DNA from 2 places in the Paenibacillus sp. p3-SID1389 genome. Region 1 is predicted to be linked to the other one. Evidence: a T-box and tRNA genes for the amino acid it is inferred to sense, from the RefSeq annotation. Region 1 holds a T-box; the other holds one or more tRNA genes.

Region 1 (8,046 bases):
GGTTACACAGCGATCCCCAAGCTCGATCTCCCGGGCCGTATAATCGCAGTTGGTTTCGATGCCGTACGTAATCATCTGGCTTTGAACCCGAGGAAGCAATTCCCGTATGTTCGGGTCGTCTCCGCATACGACAGCCTTGCCGTCCGGTTTAATCTGATTCAGAAATTGCACGTAGGCTTCCTTCAGACGATTGAAGTCACCGCCGTAGTTTTCCAAATGGTCGGCCTCGATGTTGGTCACTACGCCAAGCGATGGATAGTACTGCAAGAAGGAGCCGTCGCTTTCGTCAGCTTCCGCAACCACGCATTTTCCTTGTCCGGCTTTGGCATTCGTGCCCATGTCCATAATTTCCCCGCCGATAATGTAGGTTGGGTCGGTGCCGCAAAGCTCCATCGCCAGCGCGATCATCGACGAGGTTGTCGTTTTGCCATGAGCTCCGGCTACAGCTACACCGTTTCGCTCATTTAACAGCCGGGCCAGCATCTGAGAGCGATGCAGCACCGGTATGCCTTGCTCTTGGGCTTCCAAACGCTCCACATTATCCTGCGGCAGCGCCGTAGAGTAAACGACCAAATCCGCCCCATGCACGTGTTCGGCGGTGTGGCCGATGTAGATTTTTGCTCCCTTCGCGGCGAGCTTCTCCGTCAACTCTTGGGAGGCAACGTCCGATCCCGTGACGGTATACCCCATTTCCAGCATCACGCGGGCAATGGCGCTCATGCCATATCCGCCGATACCGATAAAATGTACGTGTTGTTCGGTCGTATTTAACAAAATGGTCACCAGCCTTTTTCAGAATCGGTTTGATGCAAAAGGGCCGCCCGCACGTCCGAGATCAGATACAACGTGCCGGTGACTACCCCAAGATCCTCCCGTTCCGTCCGTGACTCCAAAAGCGAAAGGGCTTTTCTCCAGTCACGTTCCACGATGATTTCCAAATCCGCTTTCGCTTCTATCCCCTGTAGTTCGGCCACGAGTTCATACAACGCATCGGCGTCCATTTTCCGGCGAAAATCGGGCTCGGTCAGAATTAGCGTATCCACTATTGGTAATATATGCTTCAAGTAGCTCTGATGATGCTTATTGGCCAGCATCCCCATCATCAAATGCAGCTTGCGGTATTGGAACGCTTCAGGCAGGCTTTTCGCCAGCGAAGCGGCACCTTCCGGATTATGTGCTCCGTCCAATACAAGGCGAGGTTCCTCCCGCACCACTTCCAGCCGTCCGGCCCAGAAGGAAGTACGGAAACCGTCCTGCACCTGTTCATCCTCGAGGATAAAAGCCATATACTGCCGCAGCACTTCCAGCACCATCATGACGCCGGCGGCGTTCTTGCATTGATGCTCCCCAAGCATGCGAATCGTAAAATCCATCTCCCGGAATGGACCTTGAAAATGCAACTGCTGCTCCTTGGCATCCACCGCCACCCGCTCGTACCGGAACTGCTCCCCCATCAGATAGAGGGTAGCATGCTTGGCTGCCGCCGTTTCCTTCAGTACGGCAACAGCCTCCGGCTGCTCGGCGCAGCTGACCACAGGTACCCCCGCCTTGATAATGCCAGCTTTCTCGCGGGCGATTTGCTCGATTGTGTCGCCAAGGACGTCCATGTGATCCAAGCCGATGTTCGTAATCAAAGAGACGATCGGCGTCACAATATTGGTCACATCCATCCTTCCCCCAAGCCCGGTCTCCCATACTACCACATCGGGGTAACACACTTCCGCAAAATACAAAATCGCGATCGCTGTGCTCACCTCGAACATGGTTGGGGATCCCAGTTCGGTGCCGGCGATTTCAGCCACCAATGGAGCAACCCGGTTCGCCAGCTCGAGCAGCACCGTCTCGGGGATATCTTCCTCATCATATTGGAAGCGATTCGTGAATTTTGTGATGTAAGGGGACGTATACGTCCCCACATGATAACCGCATTCCCGCAGTGTTCGGGTCAGGAAAGCGCAGGAGGAGCCTTTACCGTTCGTCCCTGCCACATGAATAAATTTCAGCCTCCGTTCGGGATGGCCTAACTTTTCCATCATGAGCTCGATCCGTTCCAAGCCGGGACGGATGCCAAACGGCAGCAGCCCGTTGATCCAATCGACCGCTTCAGCATAGCTGTTCAGCGGCCGTGCTTCTTCCTCTGTACGATCCCCCATGTCAGTCACCTTCATTTAATATTAGTGTAGTTCAAGAAGTCATCTTCGAAAGCCTTTTCTTCGGTGCTCCAAACCTGACTTCTTGAACTTTTATTTTCAATTAACCTTTCAGCTCCGCAATCCGTGCCAGCACCTTGTCGCGTTTCTCGGAATAATCGGCCATCTTCGCCCGTTCTTCCTCGATGACTTTAGCCGGCGCTTTGGACACAAAGCCCTCGTTGGCCAGCTTCTTCTCAACGCGTTCCACTTCTTTGTTCAGATGGTCGAGTTCCTTCGTCAGCCGCTCGATTTCCTGTCCGATATCAATCAGACCCGACAGCGGCAGGAACAGCTCGGCTCCCGTTACAACAGCGGTCATCGCCTTATCCGGCACGCCGGCGTTCAGCGAAGCCTCGTACTCCGACGTATTGCAGAAACGGCGGATGTAATGCTCGTTGCGGGACAACACTTCCAGCACTTCCGCGCTGCCCGGCTTGATGACGAGCTCGATCTTTTTGCTCATCGGCACATTCACTTCGGCGCGGATATTCCGCACAGCGCGAATGACATCGATCAGCAGATTCATTTCCTGAACAGCGTCCGGTGCTTCCAGCGCAGGGTCGTATTCCGGCCAAGCCGCCAGCGTAATCGTTTCGCCAGAATGCGGCAAATGCTGCCATATTTCCTCGGAAATAAACGGCATAAACGGATGGATCATGCGCAGCGTGCGATCGAGCACATAGGCCAGCACAGATTGGGTTTTCTTCTTAGCCGCAGCATCTTCCCCGTACAGGGACAGCTTGGCGAATTCGATATACCAGTCGCACAGATCGTCCCAGATGAAGTTGTACAGCAATCGACCGGTTTCTCCGAATTCGTAAGCGTCGATCAGGCGGGTAATTTCCTTGGCCGTCTCGTTCATCCGGTGTAAAATCCAGCGATCCGCCGTCGACAGCTCGCCGCTGATATCGATATCCTCGTACTTCACGCCCTCCAGGTTCATCAACGCAAAACGCGAAGCGTTCCAAATCTTGTTGGCGAAGTTGCGGGCTTGCTCAACGCGTTCCCAACGGAAACGCAGGTCTTGCCCCGGCGTGTTGCTGGTGGACAGCATGTAACGCATTGCATCGGCACCGTACTTCTCAATAACTTCAATTGGATCGACGCCGTTGCCCAGCGATTTGGACATTTTGCGCCCTTCACTGTCGCGGACGAGGCCGTGGATCAGGACATCCTTGAACGGAACTTGACCGGTGAATTCCAGCGAAGTGAAGATCATCCGGGCAACCCAGAAGTAAATGATATCGTAACCGGTGGAAAGAACGGACGTTGGGAAATAGCGCTTGAGATCCGCACTATCCTCATCCGGCCAGCCCAGTGTGGAGAACGGCCAAAGTGCAGAGCTAAACCACGTATCCAGCACGTCCTCGTCTTGTCGGATATCGTCGCGTCCCAGCTTGGCCCGTGCTTCTTCCTCACTGCGGGCTACAACCATTTCGCCGGTCTCGTCGCAATACCAGGCCGGAATGCGGTGACCCCACCACAATTGGCGGGAAACACACCAATCGCGTACGTTCTCGATCCAGTTCAAATAAATTTTCTCGAACCGATCCGGTACGAAGTTAACGCCGTTCCCCGATTTTTGCGCTTCAATCGCTTTTTCCGCGAGCGGCTTCATCTTCACGAACCATTGCGTCGACAGATACGGCTCAACCACAACGCCGGTCCGTTCACTATGACCAACCTGATGCACGTGATCCTCGATTTTGATCAGCACGCCCATCTCCTGCAAATCCTTCACGATCTGCTTGCGGCATTCGAAGCGGTCGAGGCCTTGATACTTGCCGGCTTCAGCATTCATCTTGCCGGTCTCGTCCATCACGTTAATTTGCGGCAGGTTATGGCGCAAACCAACTTCGAAGTCATTCGGGTCATGCGCCGGGGTGATTTTTACCGCGCCGCTGCCAAACTCTTTCTCCACGTATTCATCGGCGATAATCGGGATTTCACGGTCAACGATCGGCAGACGAAGCGTTTTGCCGACCAGATGGCGATAACGTTCATCCTCTGGATGAACAGCAACGGCGGTATCGCCGAGCATCGTCTCTGGACGAGTCGTCGCCACGGTGATATAGCCGCTTCCATCGCTCAGCGGATACTGAAGATGGTACAGATGCCCGTTAACTTCTTTATATTCTACCTCGATATCGGAAAGCGCCGTACGCGCCGCCGGATCCCAGTTGATAATGTATTTGCCGCGGTAAATCAAGCCTTTCTCATAAAGCTTCACGAACACTTCGCGAACCGCTTGGGACAAGCCCTCGTCCAATGTAAACCGCTCGCGCGAATAATCGAGCGAAGCGCCCATTTTGGCCCACTGTTCATGAATCGTTTCCGCATACTGGTCCTTCCAGGCCCATACTTGTTCGAGGAACTTCTCGCGGCCCAGGTCGTATCGGGATACGCCTTGCTCTCTAAGCCGCTGCTCCACTCTCGTTTGAGTTGCAATCCCCGCATGGTCCATCCCGGGCAGCCACAACGCGTCATATCCCTGCATTCGCTTGGTCCGGGTCAAAATATCCTGCAGCGTCAAATCCAGCGCATGCCCGATATGCAGCATCCCGGTTACGTTAGGCGGCGGAATCACGATCGTGTAGGGCTTGGCATCCGGCCGTTGTCCGGCTTTAAAGAAGCCGTTCTCCAACCAATAACGGTGCCATTTCTGCTCCGCTGCTTTCGGATCGTACGTCGTCGGCATTTCTACCGACGAAGTTTGTCGATCTTGATTTTCTGTCATCCTATTCAACCTCCGTTACAAATAAGCATAGCCTTGGCGATCCCAAGATAGTCGACTGGCGTCATCAGCTCCACACCGTGTGCATAAGACTTCGGGACGGGCTTTCGCGCCTACTTCATGCTGCCTAAGAAAAAACAAAAAGCCCTTCGTCTCAAAGGACGAAAGGCTTTACTTTCGCGGTACCACCTTTGTTTCGCATCAATGGCATCCGGTTCATTCACCATCCGGTGCAAGAAATGCGACTCTCATGCAGATAACGGCTGCTGCCGGTCCGTTCTAACCCCATATGATATGCTGCTCAAACGGACAACTCCCGGGCGACTTCGGTGAGCTACATGTCCTGCAGAATCTCTCAGCCGTGGATTCCGCTCTCTGAAGGGTACGCTGCCTACTCTTCCCGTTCCAAGTCTTTGCCATAGATCTTATTACTTTAATCTATATTATCATAACTTGGAAAGGAACGGGAGTCAACAATCCGCCTGATTTCACGGGGAGATCCTCACGGAATGTACAAAATTTGCCCTTCATTCACCTGATGCTCGGACAGCCGGTTGTACAGCTGCAGCTCCCGTGGACTCAGGTGGTAGCGTTGGGCGATATCATCCAACGTCTCTTCGCGCTGCACGATCACGAGACGCACTTTGCGGAAGGGGTTTTGATCCTCGTTGCTGATGAACAGGTTCTTCCACCGCAGCTCCTCACCCTCACTTGGGTCTCTGCTGTCGTCCAGACTCGGCTGATCCGATGCTTCCTCCTGCGGTTCTTGAGCGGGCCGGGAAGAAGAGGCAATCAGCTTCGTTAAGCCAAAGCTATCTCGGCCCCCCTCGTCATCCCCTTTTTTGGCACCCAATGCGATCTTCATTTCCTTCTTCTCTTCTGGCTGGGCAGGTGCACCCTGATCGGCTTCAGCCGCCGCATCCGCCTCCAAAACGTCTTCGTTCACCGTATCGTTTGACACTACAGCAACTTCTTCGCCTAGCCCATACGAAACCCGTTCCGGCTCGGCAGCTTCCGCTTCCACGGCTTCACTCGCACGTTCAATCGGCGCGGATTCTGCGAATGGGCGAATTTCCTCCTGAAACGCTGCGTCTACATCCAACTCCTCTGTTTGATCTGCAAAAACCTCTGCGGCAGCGCCAAAGTCCGATTCGGATTCCTTGTCCGCCCAAGGACTAGCTTCCTGGAATGCGGGGACATCCTCTCTCCAGGAGATGGTTTCCTGCGGCTCGTCCGCATTTCGTTTTTGCGCGGCAAGGACATCGTCCGGAAACGCCTGCCACGAAGCGAATTGCGGGATTTGTTGAGGCTCTTCGTCCTGCGGCTCTTGCTTCAGCTCCAGTTCAGGCTCCGGCTCTTCGTTTGCCGTTTCGCGGATTAACGAATTCCAAGAGAACGTCGGCTCCGGCTCTTGGCGAACTTCTTCCGTCAGCAAAGGCGCTGCCGGGATCGGTTCAGGCTCGGTCAGCGCCGAAGCATAATCCGCTGAATCCTCCGTGTTGAAATTCGATTCCGCTTCCGATTCGTCGCCGGGCAGATTCGGTACGACATGGGCCGTCGTAAACTCGCGATCCTTCCATGCATCTTGTTCGGACACTAAGGCGATGGTCTCCACCCCCTGAAGCGACAAGACGCCTGTAATATTCAAGCTGCGCGAACTAAGCAGGTCAACATCGAAATTTTCAATTTCGACCGTGATATCCTCCAACCGGTTTACCCGGCTTAGCGGTATCGTAATTTCTACTGGAATATAGTGTTCCAGCTTCTGCGTTTCTCCTTCTCCCCGATACACCCCCGACAACAGCAAATGGCCGCGCAGCGCGGCATACTCCTCCCCGGGAATCACCTGGACTTTCGGATAGAGCTCGATCTCCTCCAGCTCTTCAATGCCGATCACATCTTCAGAAAGATGTATGCGCTCATAAATATCAAACCTGAGACCATAGGATTGATCAGCCAACTCGTTACCTCCTTTCAGCATATCCAAACCTGATTTAGAAATCGATGAATCTTGATCCAAATCATCCTCGTTTAATCTATATGCTGCAAAAAGGAGTGCATGCCAGCTTTTTGCCGATTGCAGGGTACAGACCAACTCTAAGTAAAAAATAAGCCAGGCTGCCATACGACAGCCCGGCTTGTCAACGAAAGCGATCGCGCAGCTGGATCATGGCCGGCGGCCACGGATCGCCCAGCTCCACCGCTTCTCCGGTGAGCGGGTGCGGGAACACCAGCCGCTCCCCATGCAGCGCTTGATAAGGCAGCCACTTCGTGCTGCCGCCATACAACGCATCCCCTACGAGCGGATGGCCCGCTGCGCTCAGATGGACGCGAATTTGATGCGTGCGGCCGGTCTCCAAGGTCAGCCGAACGAGGCTCACCTCGTGCTTCGGGTATACCTCCATCAGCTCCACATGCGTGATCGCCGGCTTGCCAGTAGGGGACACCCGGCGCCGCTGATTGTGATGGCGGTCCCGGCCGATCGGCTGGTCAATGACCTTAAGCGCGGAACTAACAACGCCCTGTACAAACGCGATGTAAGTCCGTCCGATCTCCTTGCGGCTCATCGCTTCATCCAGCTTTAAATGGGCGTATTCGTTCTTTGCGAACAACACCGGTCCTGACGTATATTCGTCCAGCCGGTGAATATGCGCCGCAGCGATTGGCTGACCCAGGCTGGCGTACCATCCCGCGACGCGGTTGGCAAGCGTGTCCGGCGGAGCCGAGTCCCTACGGGAAGCGCCCCCCTCGTTGCCGTCCGGATGGACTTTTAGCCCTGCCGGCTTGTGCACGACAAGGCAAAAATCATCCTCATATAAAAGCGAAAGCTCTGCCTCAACCGGAGCATATTGCGATGCCCTGGCCGGAAAGGCCAGCAGCCTTAAACGGTCCCCGGCGAGCTTGATGCCGCCTTCGGCCCGCAGCCGGCGCAGCAGCTTAGGAGGAGCCTGCAGCCCCTCCTCCAGCCAAGCCATCGCCGCATCCAGACGGTCCTGCCCATCGCGCGCAGGCAGCTTGCCGGGCATCAGCTCGAGCCATTCCCCGCGCCGCGTCCAGGTTAGCTTGCCGCTCACAGCTTTTGCAGCGCCAAGCGATGCGCTTCGATCGTCAGCTCAATGT
Region 2 (8,046 bases), on a different contig from region 1:
AATCCACCCTGCCGGACCTGTTCCCCAACCAACTACTAGCAACACGAAAGAGGATAATGCCGAGGCCCAGCCTAATACCTCATAAAAAGTATTTGATTCCATATAATCAACTACATTTGTTTCGTAATCATCAATGTATGATCGAAAAGTATTGAAAGCAGAGGCGTTTTTGCTATCTCCTATAGTCGTACCTACATATTTAATGTACTTTTGACTTTGTGCAGACAAAGCTTGTGCTACAAAATTACCATTAGTGTACTCGTAGTTGTAGTAATTGTCATATGCGCCTGCTCTGTCTAATGCTTGAATCTTCATTTCATTTTTTAACTTCTCAATTTTCATTTTCAAATCTAAAAATTGTTGCCTTGTAAAACCCTGAACTTGCTCATATTTCACATCTACTAACAATTTACTTTTTTCTTCAATATTCTTTTCTATTGCTAGAGCTTCAGTTGAGTTAATTTCAATGGGGCCGTTCTGTGATTTATCCCTAGTTCGATTTACTGAAATAGTTGTCAATTCATTTTTGTTAAATCTCAGTTCTCCTGTCTTCTGTTCTGCAAGCCCTGTCCGATAGTCATTAGAAAATTCTTATTTTAATATTAAACTATATTGGTAGTTATCATTTACATCATAATAAATCTTCAACCGCTGAAATTTTTGTACTAATAAAATTTACTGAATTCGTTATTTCTGTTATGGATTCGACCCTCTTATATCCAGTCTTTTCATAAATATGAAATTCATTTGGATCCTCTGAGTAGGTATCAATAACAAATGCTTCAGTAGTAATGTGTTTCTTCTCTTCTGTTGATTCGGCATGAACGCCGGAAAATGAAGAAACGAAAAAAAAGCAAATACAAGCGGGATAATAACGTGCCTACTTTTCCTCATAATAATACCTCCCTAATTTATATCCATATATAATGGGATGACCTAATATATGGTAATTTTATTATATCTTAAATTTGGAAATATTGGAATAATTATTTTAATTTTTTGTTCTTTTTTGATCAAAGTGGTATGTGCTCTTGGGGTAAAACCTTCTGTTACCAAACTGCATCTAAACTCTACCCTTGCATCAAGTGACTCTATATAATCTCCACTCCTTTGATTTTCATAACCCCTTCAAAATTTCGATCGTCTCCCTTCACTTGATCATGATCTCTTTTCGTCTATACTTCGGGTTTTGAACGCAGCCCGAACATCTCAATGATCTTGTTTTTCACAATCCCCAGATCTCTCTCCCGCATAAGTGGGTAGTTTTTTGCTTCAAAGGTGTCGTAAAAACTCATCAACCTAGAACTATACAAAAAGCCCCCCGCTTCCGGGGAGCTCTTAGCTTCTATACCAGGTGATTCGCCGCAAATTAGGCTTCATCCATTTGGGCGACAAGCTCGTTGTAAGCTTCTTCTACCTGTTTCCATTCCTGTTCGTCTTCGATATTGTAAAGCACCATTTCTTCGTTCTCTTCTTCCATGCGGAGAATGATGCCGTCCGCTTCCGGATTGTTGCGCTCGAGCAGCAATGCGTACACTTTCTCGCCAACGTCGAACGTCTCGACAAGAACCATCTCTACGTCGTTCCCTTCTTCGTCGGTCAGCGTCAACACAAACTCTTCATGCTCATGATCATGGTCATGATCATGGTCATGATCATGACCATGATCGTGGCCGCAGCCGCATGCTTCGCCGTGTTCGTGATTGTGGTCGCTCATGAAATTACCTCACTTTAAGTATGTTTTAATGGACTGAAGAAGGGTCTCCCGCTTCGTTCCTCCCGTATCGTAACACTTTTGGTGGGGACAGGTCAATTTTCGTGAGCGGTTGCCCGTGTTGTGCTCGGTTGTGCGGTTATTTCAGAACGTTAATGCTTTTCTCCGCAACGAGCACGAAATCTGATCCGTTAGACGGTTTCATGTAGAACCCTACGATGTAGCGGCCCGATGTCTTGAAATCATACGTGTAGTCCTTGGTCCGGAACCAGAAGTTATCGCGCTGCTCTTTGATTTCATCCGTCTGGATCTCCTTGGACGTCCCGTCCGGGGCCGTGATGGACACCCGCACTGCCGAGATGTTCGTGCGTAAATTATCAATTTGAGAGAAAACGTTAAACTTCAGCTTCCCCGTCTTCTTCACATCGCCAAACACATTGTCCTCCGCGAATAGAAACATATGGACATTGGGTTTATAATAATTAACCGTTTTGGTGCTGTCATTAAATTCAACTAAACCTTCGAGATTGCGTACGGGTACATAGGTTTTGCCGTCTATAATATATCCGCCGTCTTCCAGCTCGCGGCCGTTCAGCATCAGCTTCACCTTGGTGCTCGCGGCGTCGGCAAAGAGCAGGGAACCTCCCATAAGAGAGAATGCCACCACCAGTAATGCAACTCTTCTCCATTTCATGAATGTTGACCCTCCATTTGATTCCTGTTGATGTATAGTTATACTCGCTGGTTCCGGTCAAGTTGCGGTGTTGATGGGAAATGACGGCATTTTTTTATAGAGCGAGCCTAACCTTTTGTTTCGGCTGGAAATTGTGTACAGTTAAGAGGTGATCCATACTTGACCTAAGGGGGAATGCATGATGGCTTTACGACTACAAATGCTGGGGACGGGCGGAGCGTTTGCCAAAAAATATTTTAATAACAACGCGCTCCTCTATGCCGGTGACTTCACCCTGCTCATCGATTGCGGAATCACCGCCCCCCTGGCGCTGCACACGATCGGCAAGTCGGTGGAGGAGATCGATGCCGTGCTGATTACCCATATCCATGGCGATCATGTTGGAGGCTTGGAAGAGCTGGCTTTTCGCCGGAAATTTGGTTCTGGACGGAAACCGATCCTGTATATTGCTGAAAATTTGGTGGAGCCGCTATGGGAAAATACGCTGAAAGGCGGGTTAAGCCAAGACGGTGTAATCCACTCGCTAAACGACGTGTTTGACGTGCGTCTATTAAAGGAAAGCGAGCCTGCACAGCTTGCCCCTGAGTTAAAAGTGGAGCTCATCCGAACGCCGCATATCCCGGGTAAAGCCAGCTATTCGCTTTATATCAATGAGGAGATTTTTTACAGTGCGGATATGACGTTCGAGCCGGAGCTCTTAATGAGGCTTGTTCGTGAGCGGGGGTGCCGCCGAATTTTTCACGAGGTCCAACTTACCGGGAAAGGTGAAGTTCATACGACGCTGCAGGAGTTATTGTCCCTGCCAACCGAGATCCAAAGCCAAATCCTGCTGATGCATTATAGCGATGATATGGAGTCCTTCCGAGGCGCTACGGGGAACATGGACTTTCTGCGTCAGCACGAAGTCTATACGCTGTAACAAAACAACCCTGCGGGTATGCTTACCTGCAGGGTTCTTTTTCTAAATATAGGATATGGATCAACGTTATTCGAAGCTAGGCAAGTTATCCAAGTTGTTGGACGGATCTCCATCAGCATCGCCGCGGATATACATCTCTCCGTCCCGTCCCTTAAACACATTGACGCCGGCGATCGCACCTGCCTTCACTTCCTGCAGGGCTTGCTGGTAATCCAGCACGCGGCCGCTGGACATCTTGAACGCGACCAAATTCCCGTCACCGTTCTTCCGCACGGCAATAAACGTTTCTCTGGTATTCAGGGCCATCGGCTAGCTCATCTCCTCTTCATTAAGATTAGATCTAGCTTGCCCCAAAACCTCCAAACCTATGACCTTTACGATTTTAACGACTTGACCATCCGGACGTGCGGAATACCGGCGTCATCAAACGGTTCAGTCGAGATTGTCTCATAGCCGAGTTTAGCATAGAACCCTTCGGCATGGCATTGAGCATCCAGCACCGACTTCGTGAGACCGAGCTCCCGTGCCAGCTCCTCTAAGGCGAGCAGCAGGATTTTGCCTACGCCTTTCGAGCGGTACGGCTCACGTACGGCGATCCGCTGCATTTTGGCGGCATTGTCTTTATAGTAAATCAATCTGCCTGTCGCAACATAGTCCCCTTCCAATTCGATCAGCACATGATGTACATCCGGGCCAATCTGGTCGTACTCGTCAATTTCCAATTCAACGGGGACCTTCTGTTCCTCGACGAACACCTCTTTGCGGATGTCCAGGCATTTCTGTAATTGCTCCTCATGATCGACATGTATGATCGTTGCAGCCGACACTTCGTTCCCCTCCCACCATTGCTTGTCTGTTGGATCATTTAAACTGCATCATTATACAAAAAAATCATTTTTATGTATAGTTGTCTCATGGACATCGATGGAAAGGAGTTGGCTTAGGGGTATGGTCATGGGCATAACAATCGCCGCTGCGGTCGTCATCGCGGTTTTGCTGATTGCCTCCATGTTTTACACGACGAAGAAAGGCTACTCCCGCAAATGGGACGAGGAAGAATAAAGCATTTATTCCGTGGAATACACATCCTCTACAATCGTAGGCGAATACACGCCGTCCGACACGGATGGCCCAAACGGCCAAGGGAATGCGCCGGTCTGCCGGCTTAAGGTCTCCGCGTTTGGCGCCATGCGGCAGGCGCTGGTCAGGGCCAGCAGCAAGACGGCCCCCGCGACGGCAACCCAAAGGGACCGCGGCCGTTTCGTCTCGCTCTTCGGCGACGAGATTTGATCATTGCTGTTGTTATGATGGTTAAGGCCAATATGGCGGTGATGGTGGTTCCAACGCATGTTCACTTCTTCCTTTCGTTACGTGGTGCCTGTCTGTCTGATATATGCGTGTCATGGATGTATGCAGTGCTGACTGTATGCGCGTCTTGAATGAAATGCAGCGTCGTGACGTCATGCGCCTTACCACTCGGACACGCATTCCTCCACCATTGTTGACAGAGGACAGACACCTTATACTCTAGGAAAGTGTTGACAAGAACCCCACCGCCTGATAAGATAATTTTTGTCTTCACTATAAGTTTGATCTGCTAGCTCAGCTGGGAGAGCACCATCTTGACAGGGTGGGGGTCAGTGGTTCGAGCCCACTGCAGATCATAGAGAAAATCCCTTAAAGCATAAGCTTTAAGGGATTTTTTATTTTCTCTTTTGTCAGATTAAGATGGCCTCCGATTCGAAGATAATATAGTATATAACTGGTATTTACTGTATAATAGGGAATAGCCAAAGGGGTGATCCTTTTGAAAAAAATCATGTACGTTTGTTTGATCGTTGTTCTTCTGATGCTAGCTGGCGGTTGCGGAACTGGGGCAAAGAACAATGATATCTCACCCATTGCTGAGGATGTCGAGCAAACTCCCGGGACTTCGCCAGGCTTATCCATAAGAGATGGTGTAGCCGTATGGGACCCAGGCTCAGAGTGTTGCAAATCTTTTGAAGATACCTTGAATGAAGTGCCATTTGAGGTTTCTATTCCAAAAGTTCCTTTTCCGATTACCCATCAGTCTGCCGATATCGTCCCAGCTAACTTTGACTTGATCCAATTGACCTTTGCTAATGAAGAGCGAGGAGAGCAACTGATACTGGCTGTTTCAAATTCGCAGGTAAAGTCCAAACCGGATGGTAAAAAGGGGCCAAAATTAAGTGATGGCACACAAACCTGGATCCAAAGCACACCAAGCTTAAGCGGGCTCTATTGGAGAAAGCAAGGATTAACCTATGCCTTAGGATCGAACAAGGTGGAAGATGGTAACTTTGTTCCTTTGTACAGTATTTCTGAACTCGTTCAGATTGCTAACTCTATTGTCCAACCTCCCCACCTCTAACGGACCGTACCGACCTTATTTGTTCATTTCCCGGAGATTTCCCGAGCTAACGGACTCAAGTGACCTTATTGGGCAAAAATACTCATCGATTCAACGCAACAGACCCGAATAAGGTCTCTGAGGTCCGTTAAAACGGGTAGGCTTGCGTCCGAACCCAAATAACGGCTCTGGTGTCCGTTAGCGCAGCCGAGATGCCAGCTAGCAGCTATCAGCAAACCGCAAACACGCTACCTTCTACCATCTACCAGCCAACATCAAACAGCTAGCATCTACCAGCTATCAAATATCCGCAAGCAGCAAACGGCCTCTTGCTTCTTGCCTTTGTTCCGTCGCGCCATAGCACCGCACAAAAAACACCCGCCCCTAAAGGTGCGCGTTCTCGTTAAAGTATGTTACTGTTCACCATACGTCCACCCGATTTCCAATCACCTGCTACCCCCGCGGATACTCCACCCGAAACTGTGCGGACTCCATCCATTCGCCGCGGGTAAAGTCCCGACCGCGTACGAGGACATGGTCGCGATAAACTTCGACGTAGAAGCCTTGGCTGCCGTCCTTGTGTTCGTCTTCGTCGGTCCACAGGTCGGCGACCGAAGCGGCATTGAACATCACCGGCCCTCGCCCTCCACACCATAAGAAGTGTGAGAGGCATCCAACTCCCAATGGGTATGCCCCGTAAAGAGAATCACCTGCGGGTGACGGGCCAGCACGGCACGGAGATCCGCATCCTGCACAACGCCGTACCAGCGCTGCGCTTCGTAGGAGCCGGCGACCGTGTTAAGCAGCGGCTGATGTAGGAAGACGAAAACCGGGCGGTCTGCCGCAGCGTTTTCCCCTAACTTGTCATCGAGCCAAGCCAGCTGCTTCTCCGACAACGAGCTAAACAACTCCAGCCCTTCTTCCGTTCCAAGAAAAATAAAATGATACCCATCAATCCAATGATCATGATAAATGCCCTCCGCCCCGGTACCGCGCAAAAATTGTCCCAAAGGTGCCTCCCAGTTCTCCAATGCGACATCATGGTTGCCCATCGTCACATATAGCGGAGGCACTGCTCCGCCAAACCGATGCCAATTTCGGTTCCACGCTTCGTATTCATCCGGAAATCCGTGATCCGTCACGTCTCCCGCATGCATGATGCCAACGCTTCCCGTGCCATTTGCCGCGATATCTTGCAGCGCCCGCTCCAAGTTGACGTTATGCGTATGCTGCTCATCTGCTCGAACATGCGTGTCGGTAATAACCCTGAAACGAAAGCAAAAGCTCCTCGTCCCGCCGTCCTTCCCCTGCCTGCTGCTCATTGCGATCAACCATTCCCTTAGCCTCCCTTACCACTCATATTCAATCCGACAACAACGAGGACAATCACGCCAATCCACAGGATCGAAGATAGCGACAATTTCTCTGGGACAGAATGACTCCCGCCAAAGAAATCAGCACGATGTCCACCCCTAACCATACCGCATAAAACGGTACTTACCTTAATATACTACGGCATCCTGTTTTCGAGGATCGGCCGTAAGAGCAAAAGCAACATGAGCTATGCCGTGCGTTCGAAACGAGCTGGAAACTCCCGAAGAGGAACGCAAACGGTGCCTGGAGGATTTGCACAAGCTCAAGGTTCACCCTTCCATGGATAAAAGCACCGCCAACCAGCCAAACTAAACGGACAGCGCCGACAGGAAGCTGCGAGTTTCCCCGGACGGACAAGCGCTCAAGTATAGTTGATGGAGGCACGTAGAACCGATGGTCAAAATCAAACTGGGAGCAGCGCTCACCATCGCCCTTGCCGCTGCGCTGCTCGCCCCTGCAACAGAGGCATCCTCCCCGGTTCATGGCAAGCAAAGAAGCTATTATGAGGAACGCGGGGACATTGTGTGGGAAGTGCCGACGCAAGAAAAATACATCGCCTTAACCTTTGATGACGGGCCGGATGAGCAGCAAACTCCGAAAATTCTCGAGCTTCTGGAGAAGTATCAAGCGAAGGCGACCTTCTTTGTTGTGGGCGACCGGGTGAATCGATTCCCCGAAATCGTCAAAATGGAACAAGCCGCGGGCCATGAAATCGGCAACCATTCCTATCACCATCCTTCCTTTCATCGACTGGCGCTACCGGCCTTGAAGGAAGAAATGGCCATGACCCAGGAAGCCGTATTCGAGACCACCGGACGTAAACCGGTCCTCTTCCGCCCCCCGGGCGGATATTATAATGATGCCATTGTCGAGCTAACCAAACATAACAACCTGCAGATGATCCTCTGGTCCTGGCATCAGGATACGAAGGACTGGACGTCACCCGGCGTACGCAGAATCGTGCGCAAGGTGCT

What was found. A T-box is a leader RNA that pairs with one kind of tRNA and senses whether it is charged. The one in region 1 lies ahead of M3G15_RS13150 (valine--tRNA ligase), so its partner is inferred to be a tRNA-Val.
Region 2: it has a tRNA-Val gene. The T-box ahead of M3G15_RS13150 (valine--tRNA ligase) is inferred to sense a tRNA for this amino acid. The anticodon was not compared.

What each region holds. Positions count from the first base shown of each region.
Region 1 covers NZ_JALXVO010000029.1:24,353-32,398, forward strand. Annotated here, with positions in the region: gene murC (UDP-N-acetylmuramate--L-alanine ligase) at 1-720, opposite strand, end outside; gene M3G15_RS13145 (bifunctional folylpolyglutamate synthase/dihydrofolate synthase) at 780-2,153, opposite strand; gene M3G15_RS13150 (valine--tRNA ligase) at 2,254-4,929, opposite strand; T-box leader at 5,081-5,343, opposite strand; gene M3G15_RS13155 (LysM peptidoglycan-binding domain-containing protein) at 5,429-6,886, opposite strand; gene M3G15_RS13160 (RluA family pseudouridine synthase) at 7,068-8,000, opposite strand; gene hemL (glutamate-1-semialdehyde 2,1-aminomutase) at 7,997-8,046, opposite strand, start outside.
Region 2 covers NZ_JALXVO010000087.1:638-8,683, forward strand. Annotated here, with positions in the region: gene M3G15_RS20690 (hypothetical protein) at 1-519, opposite strand, end outside; gene M3G15_RS20695 (DUF1292 domain-containing protein) at 1,370-1,717, opposite strand; gene M3G15_RS20700 (copper amine oxidase) at 1,854-2,408, opposite strand; gene M3G15_RS20705 (MBL fold metallo-hydrolase) at 2,590-3,327, shown strand; gene M3G15_RS20710 (DUF3892 domain-containing protein) at 3,394-3,633, opposite strand; gene M3G15_RS20715 (GNAT family N-acetyltransferase) at 3,702-4,154, opposite strand; gene M3G15_RS20720 (hypothetical protein) at 4,395-4,676, opposite strand; tRNA gene M3G15_RS20725 (tRNA-Val) at 4,919-4,991, shown strand; gene M3G15_RS20730 (hypothetical protein) at 5,135-5,719, shown strand; gene M3G15_RS21565 (hypothetical protein) at 6,152-6,331, opposite strand; gene M3G15_RS20735 (metallophosphoesterase family protein) at 6,328-7,020, opposite strand; gene M3G15_RS20740 (polysaccharide deacetylase family protein) at 7,466-8,046, shown strand, end outside.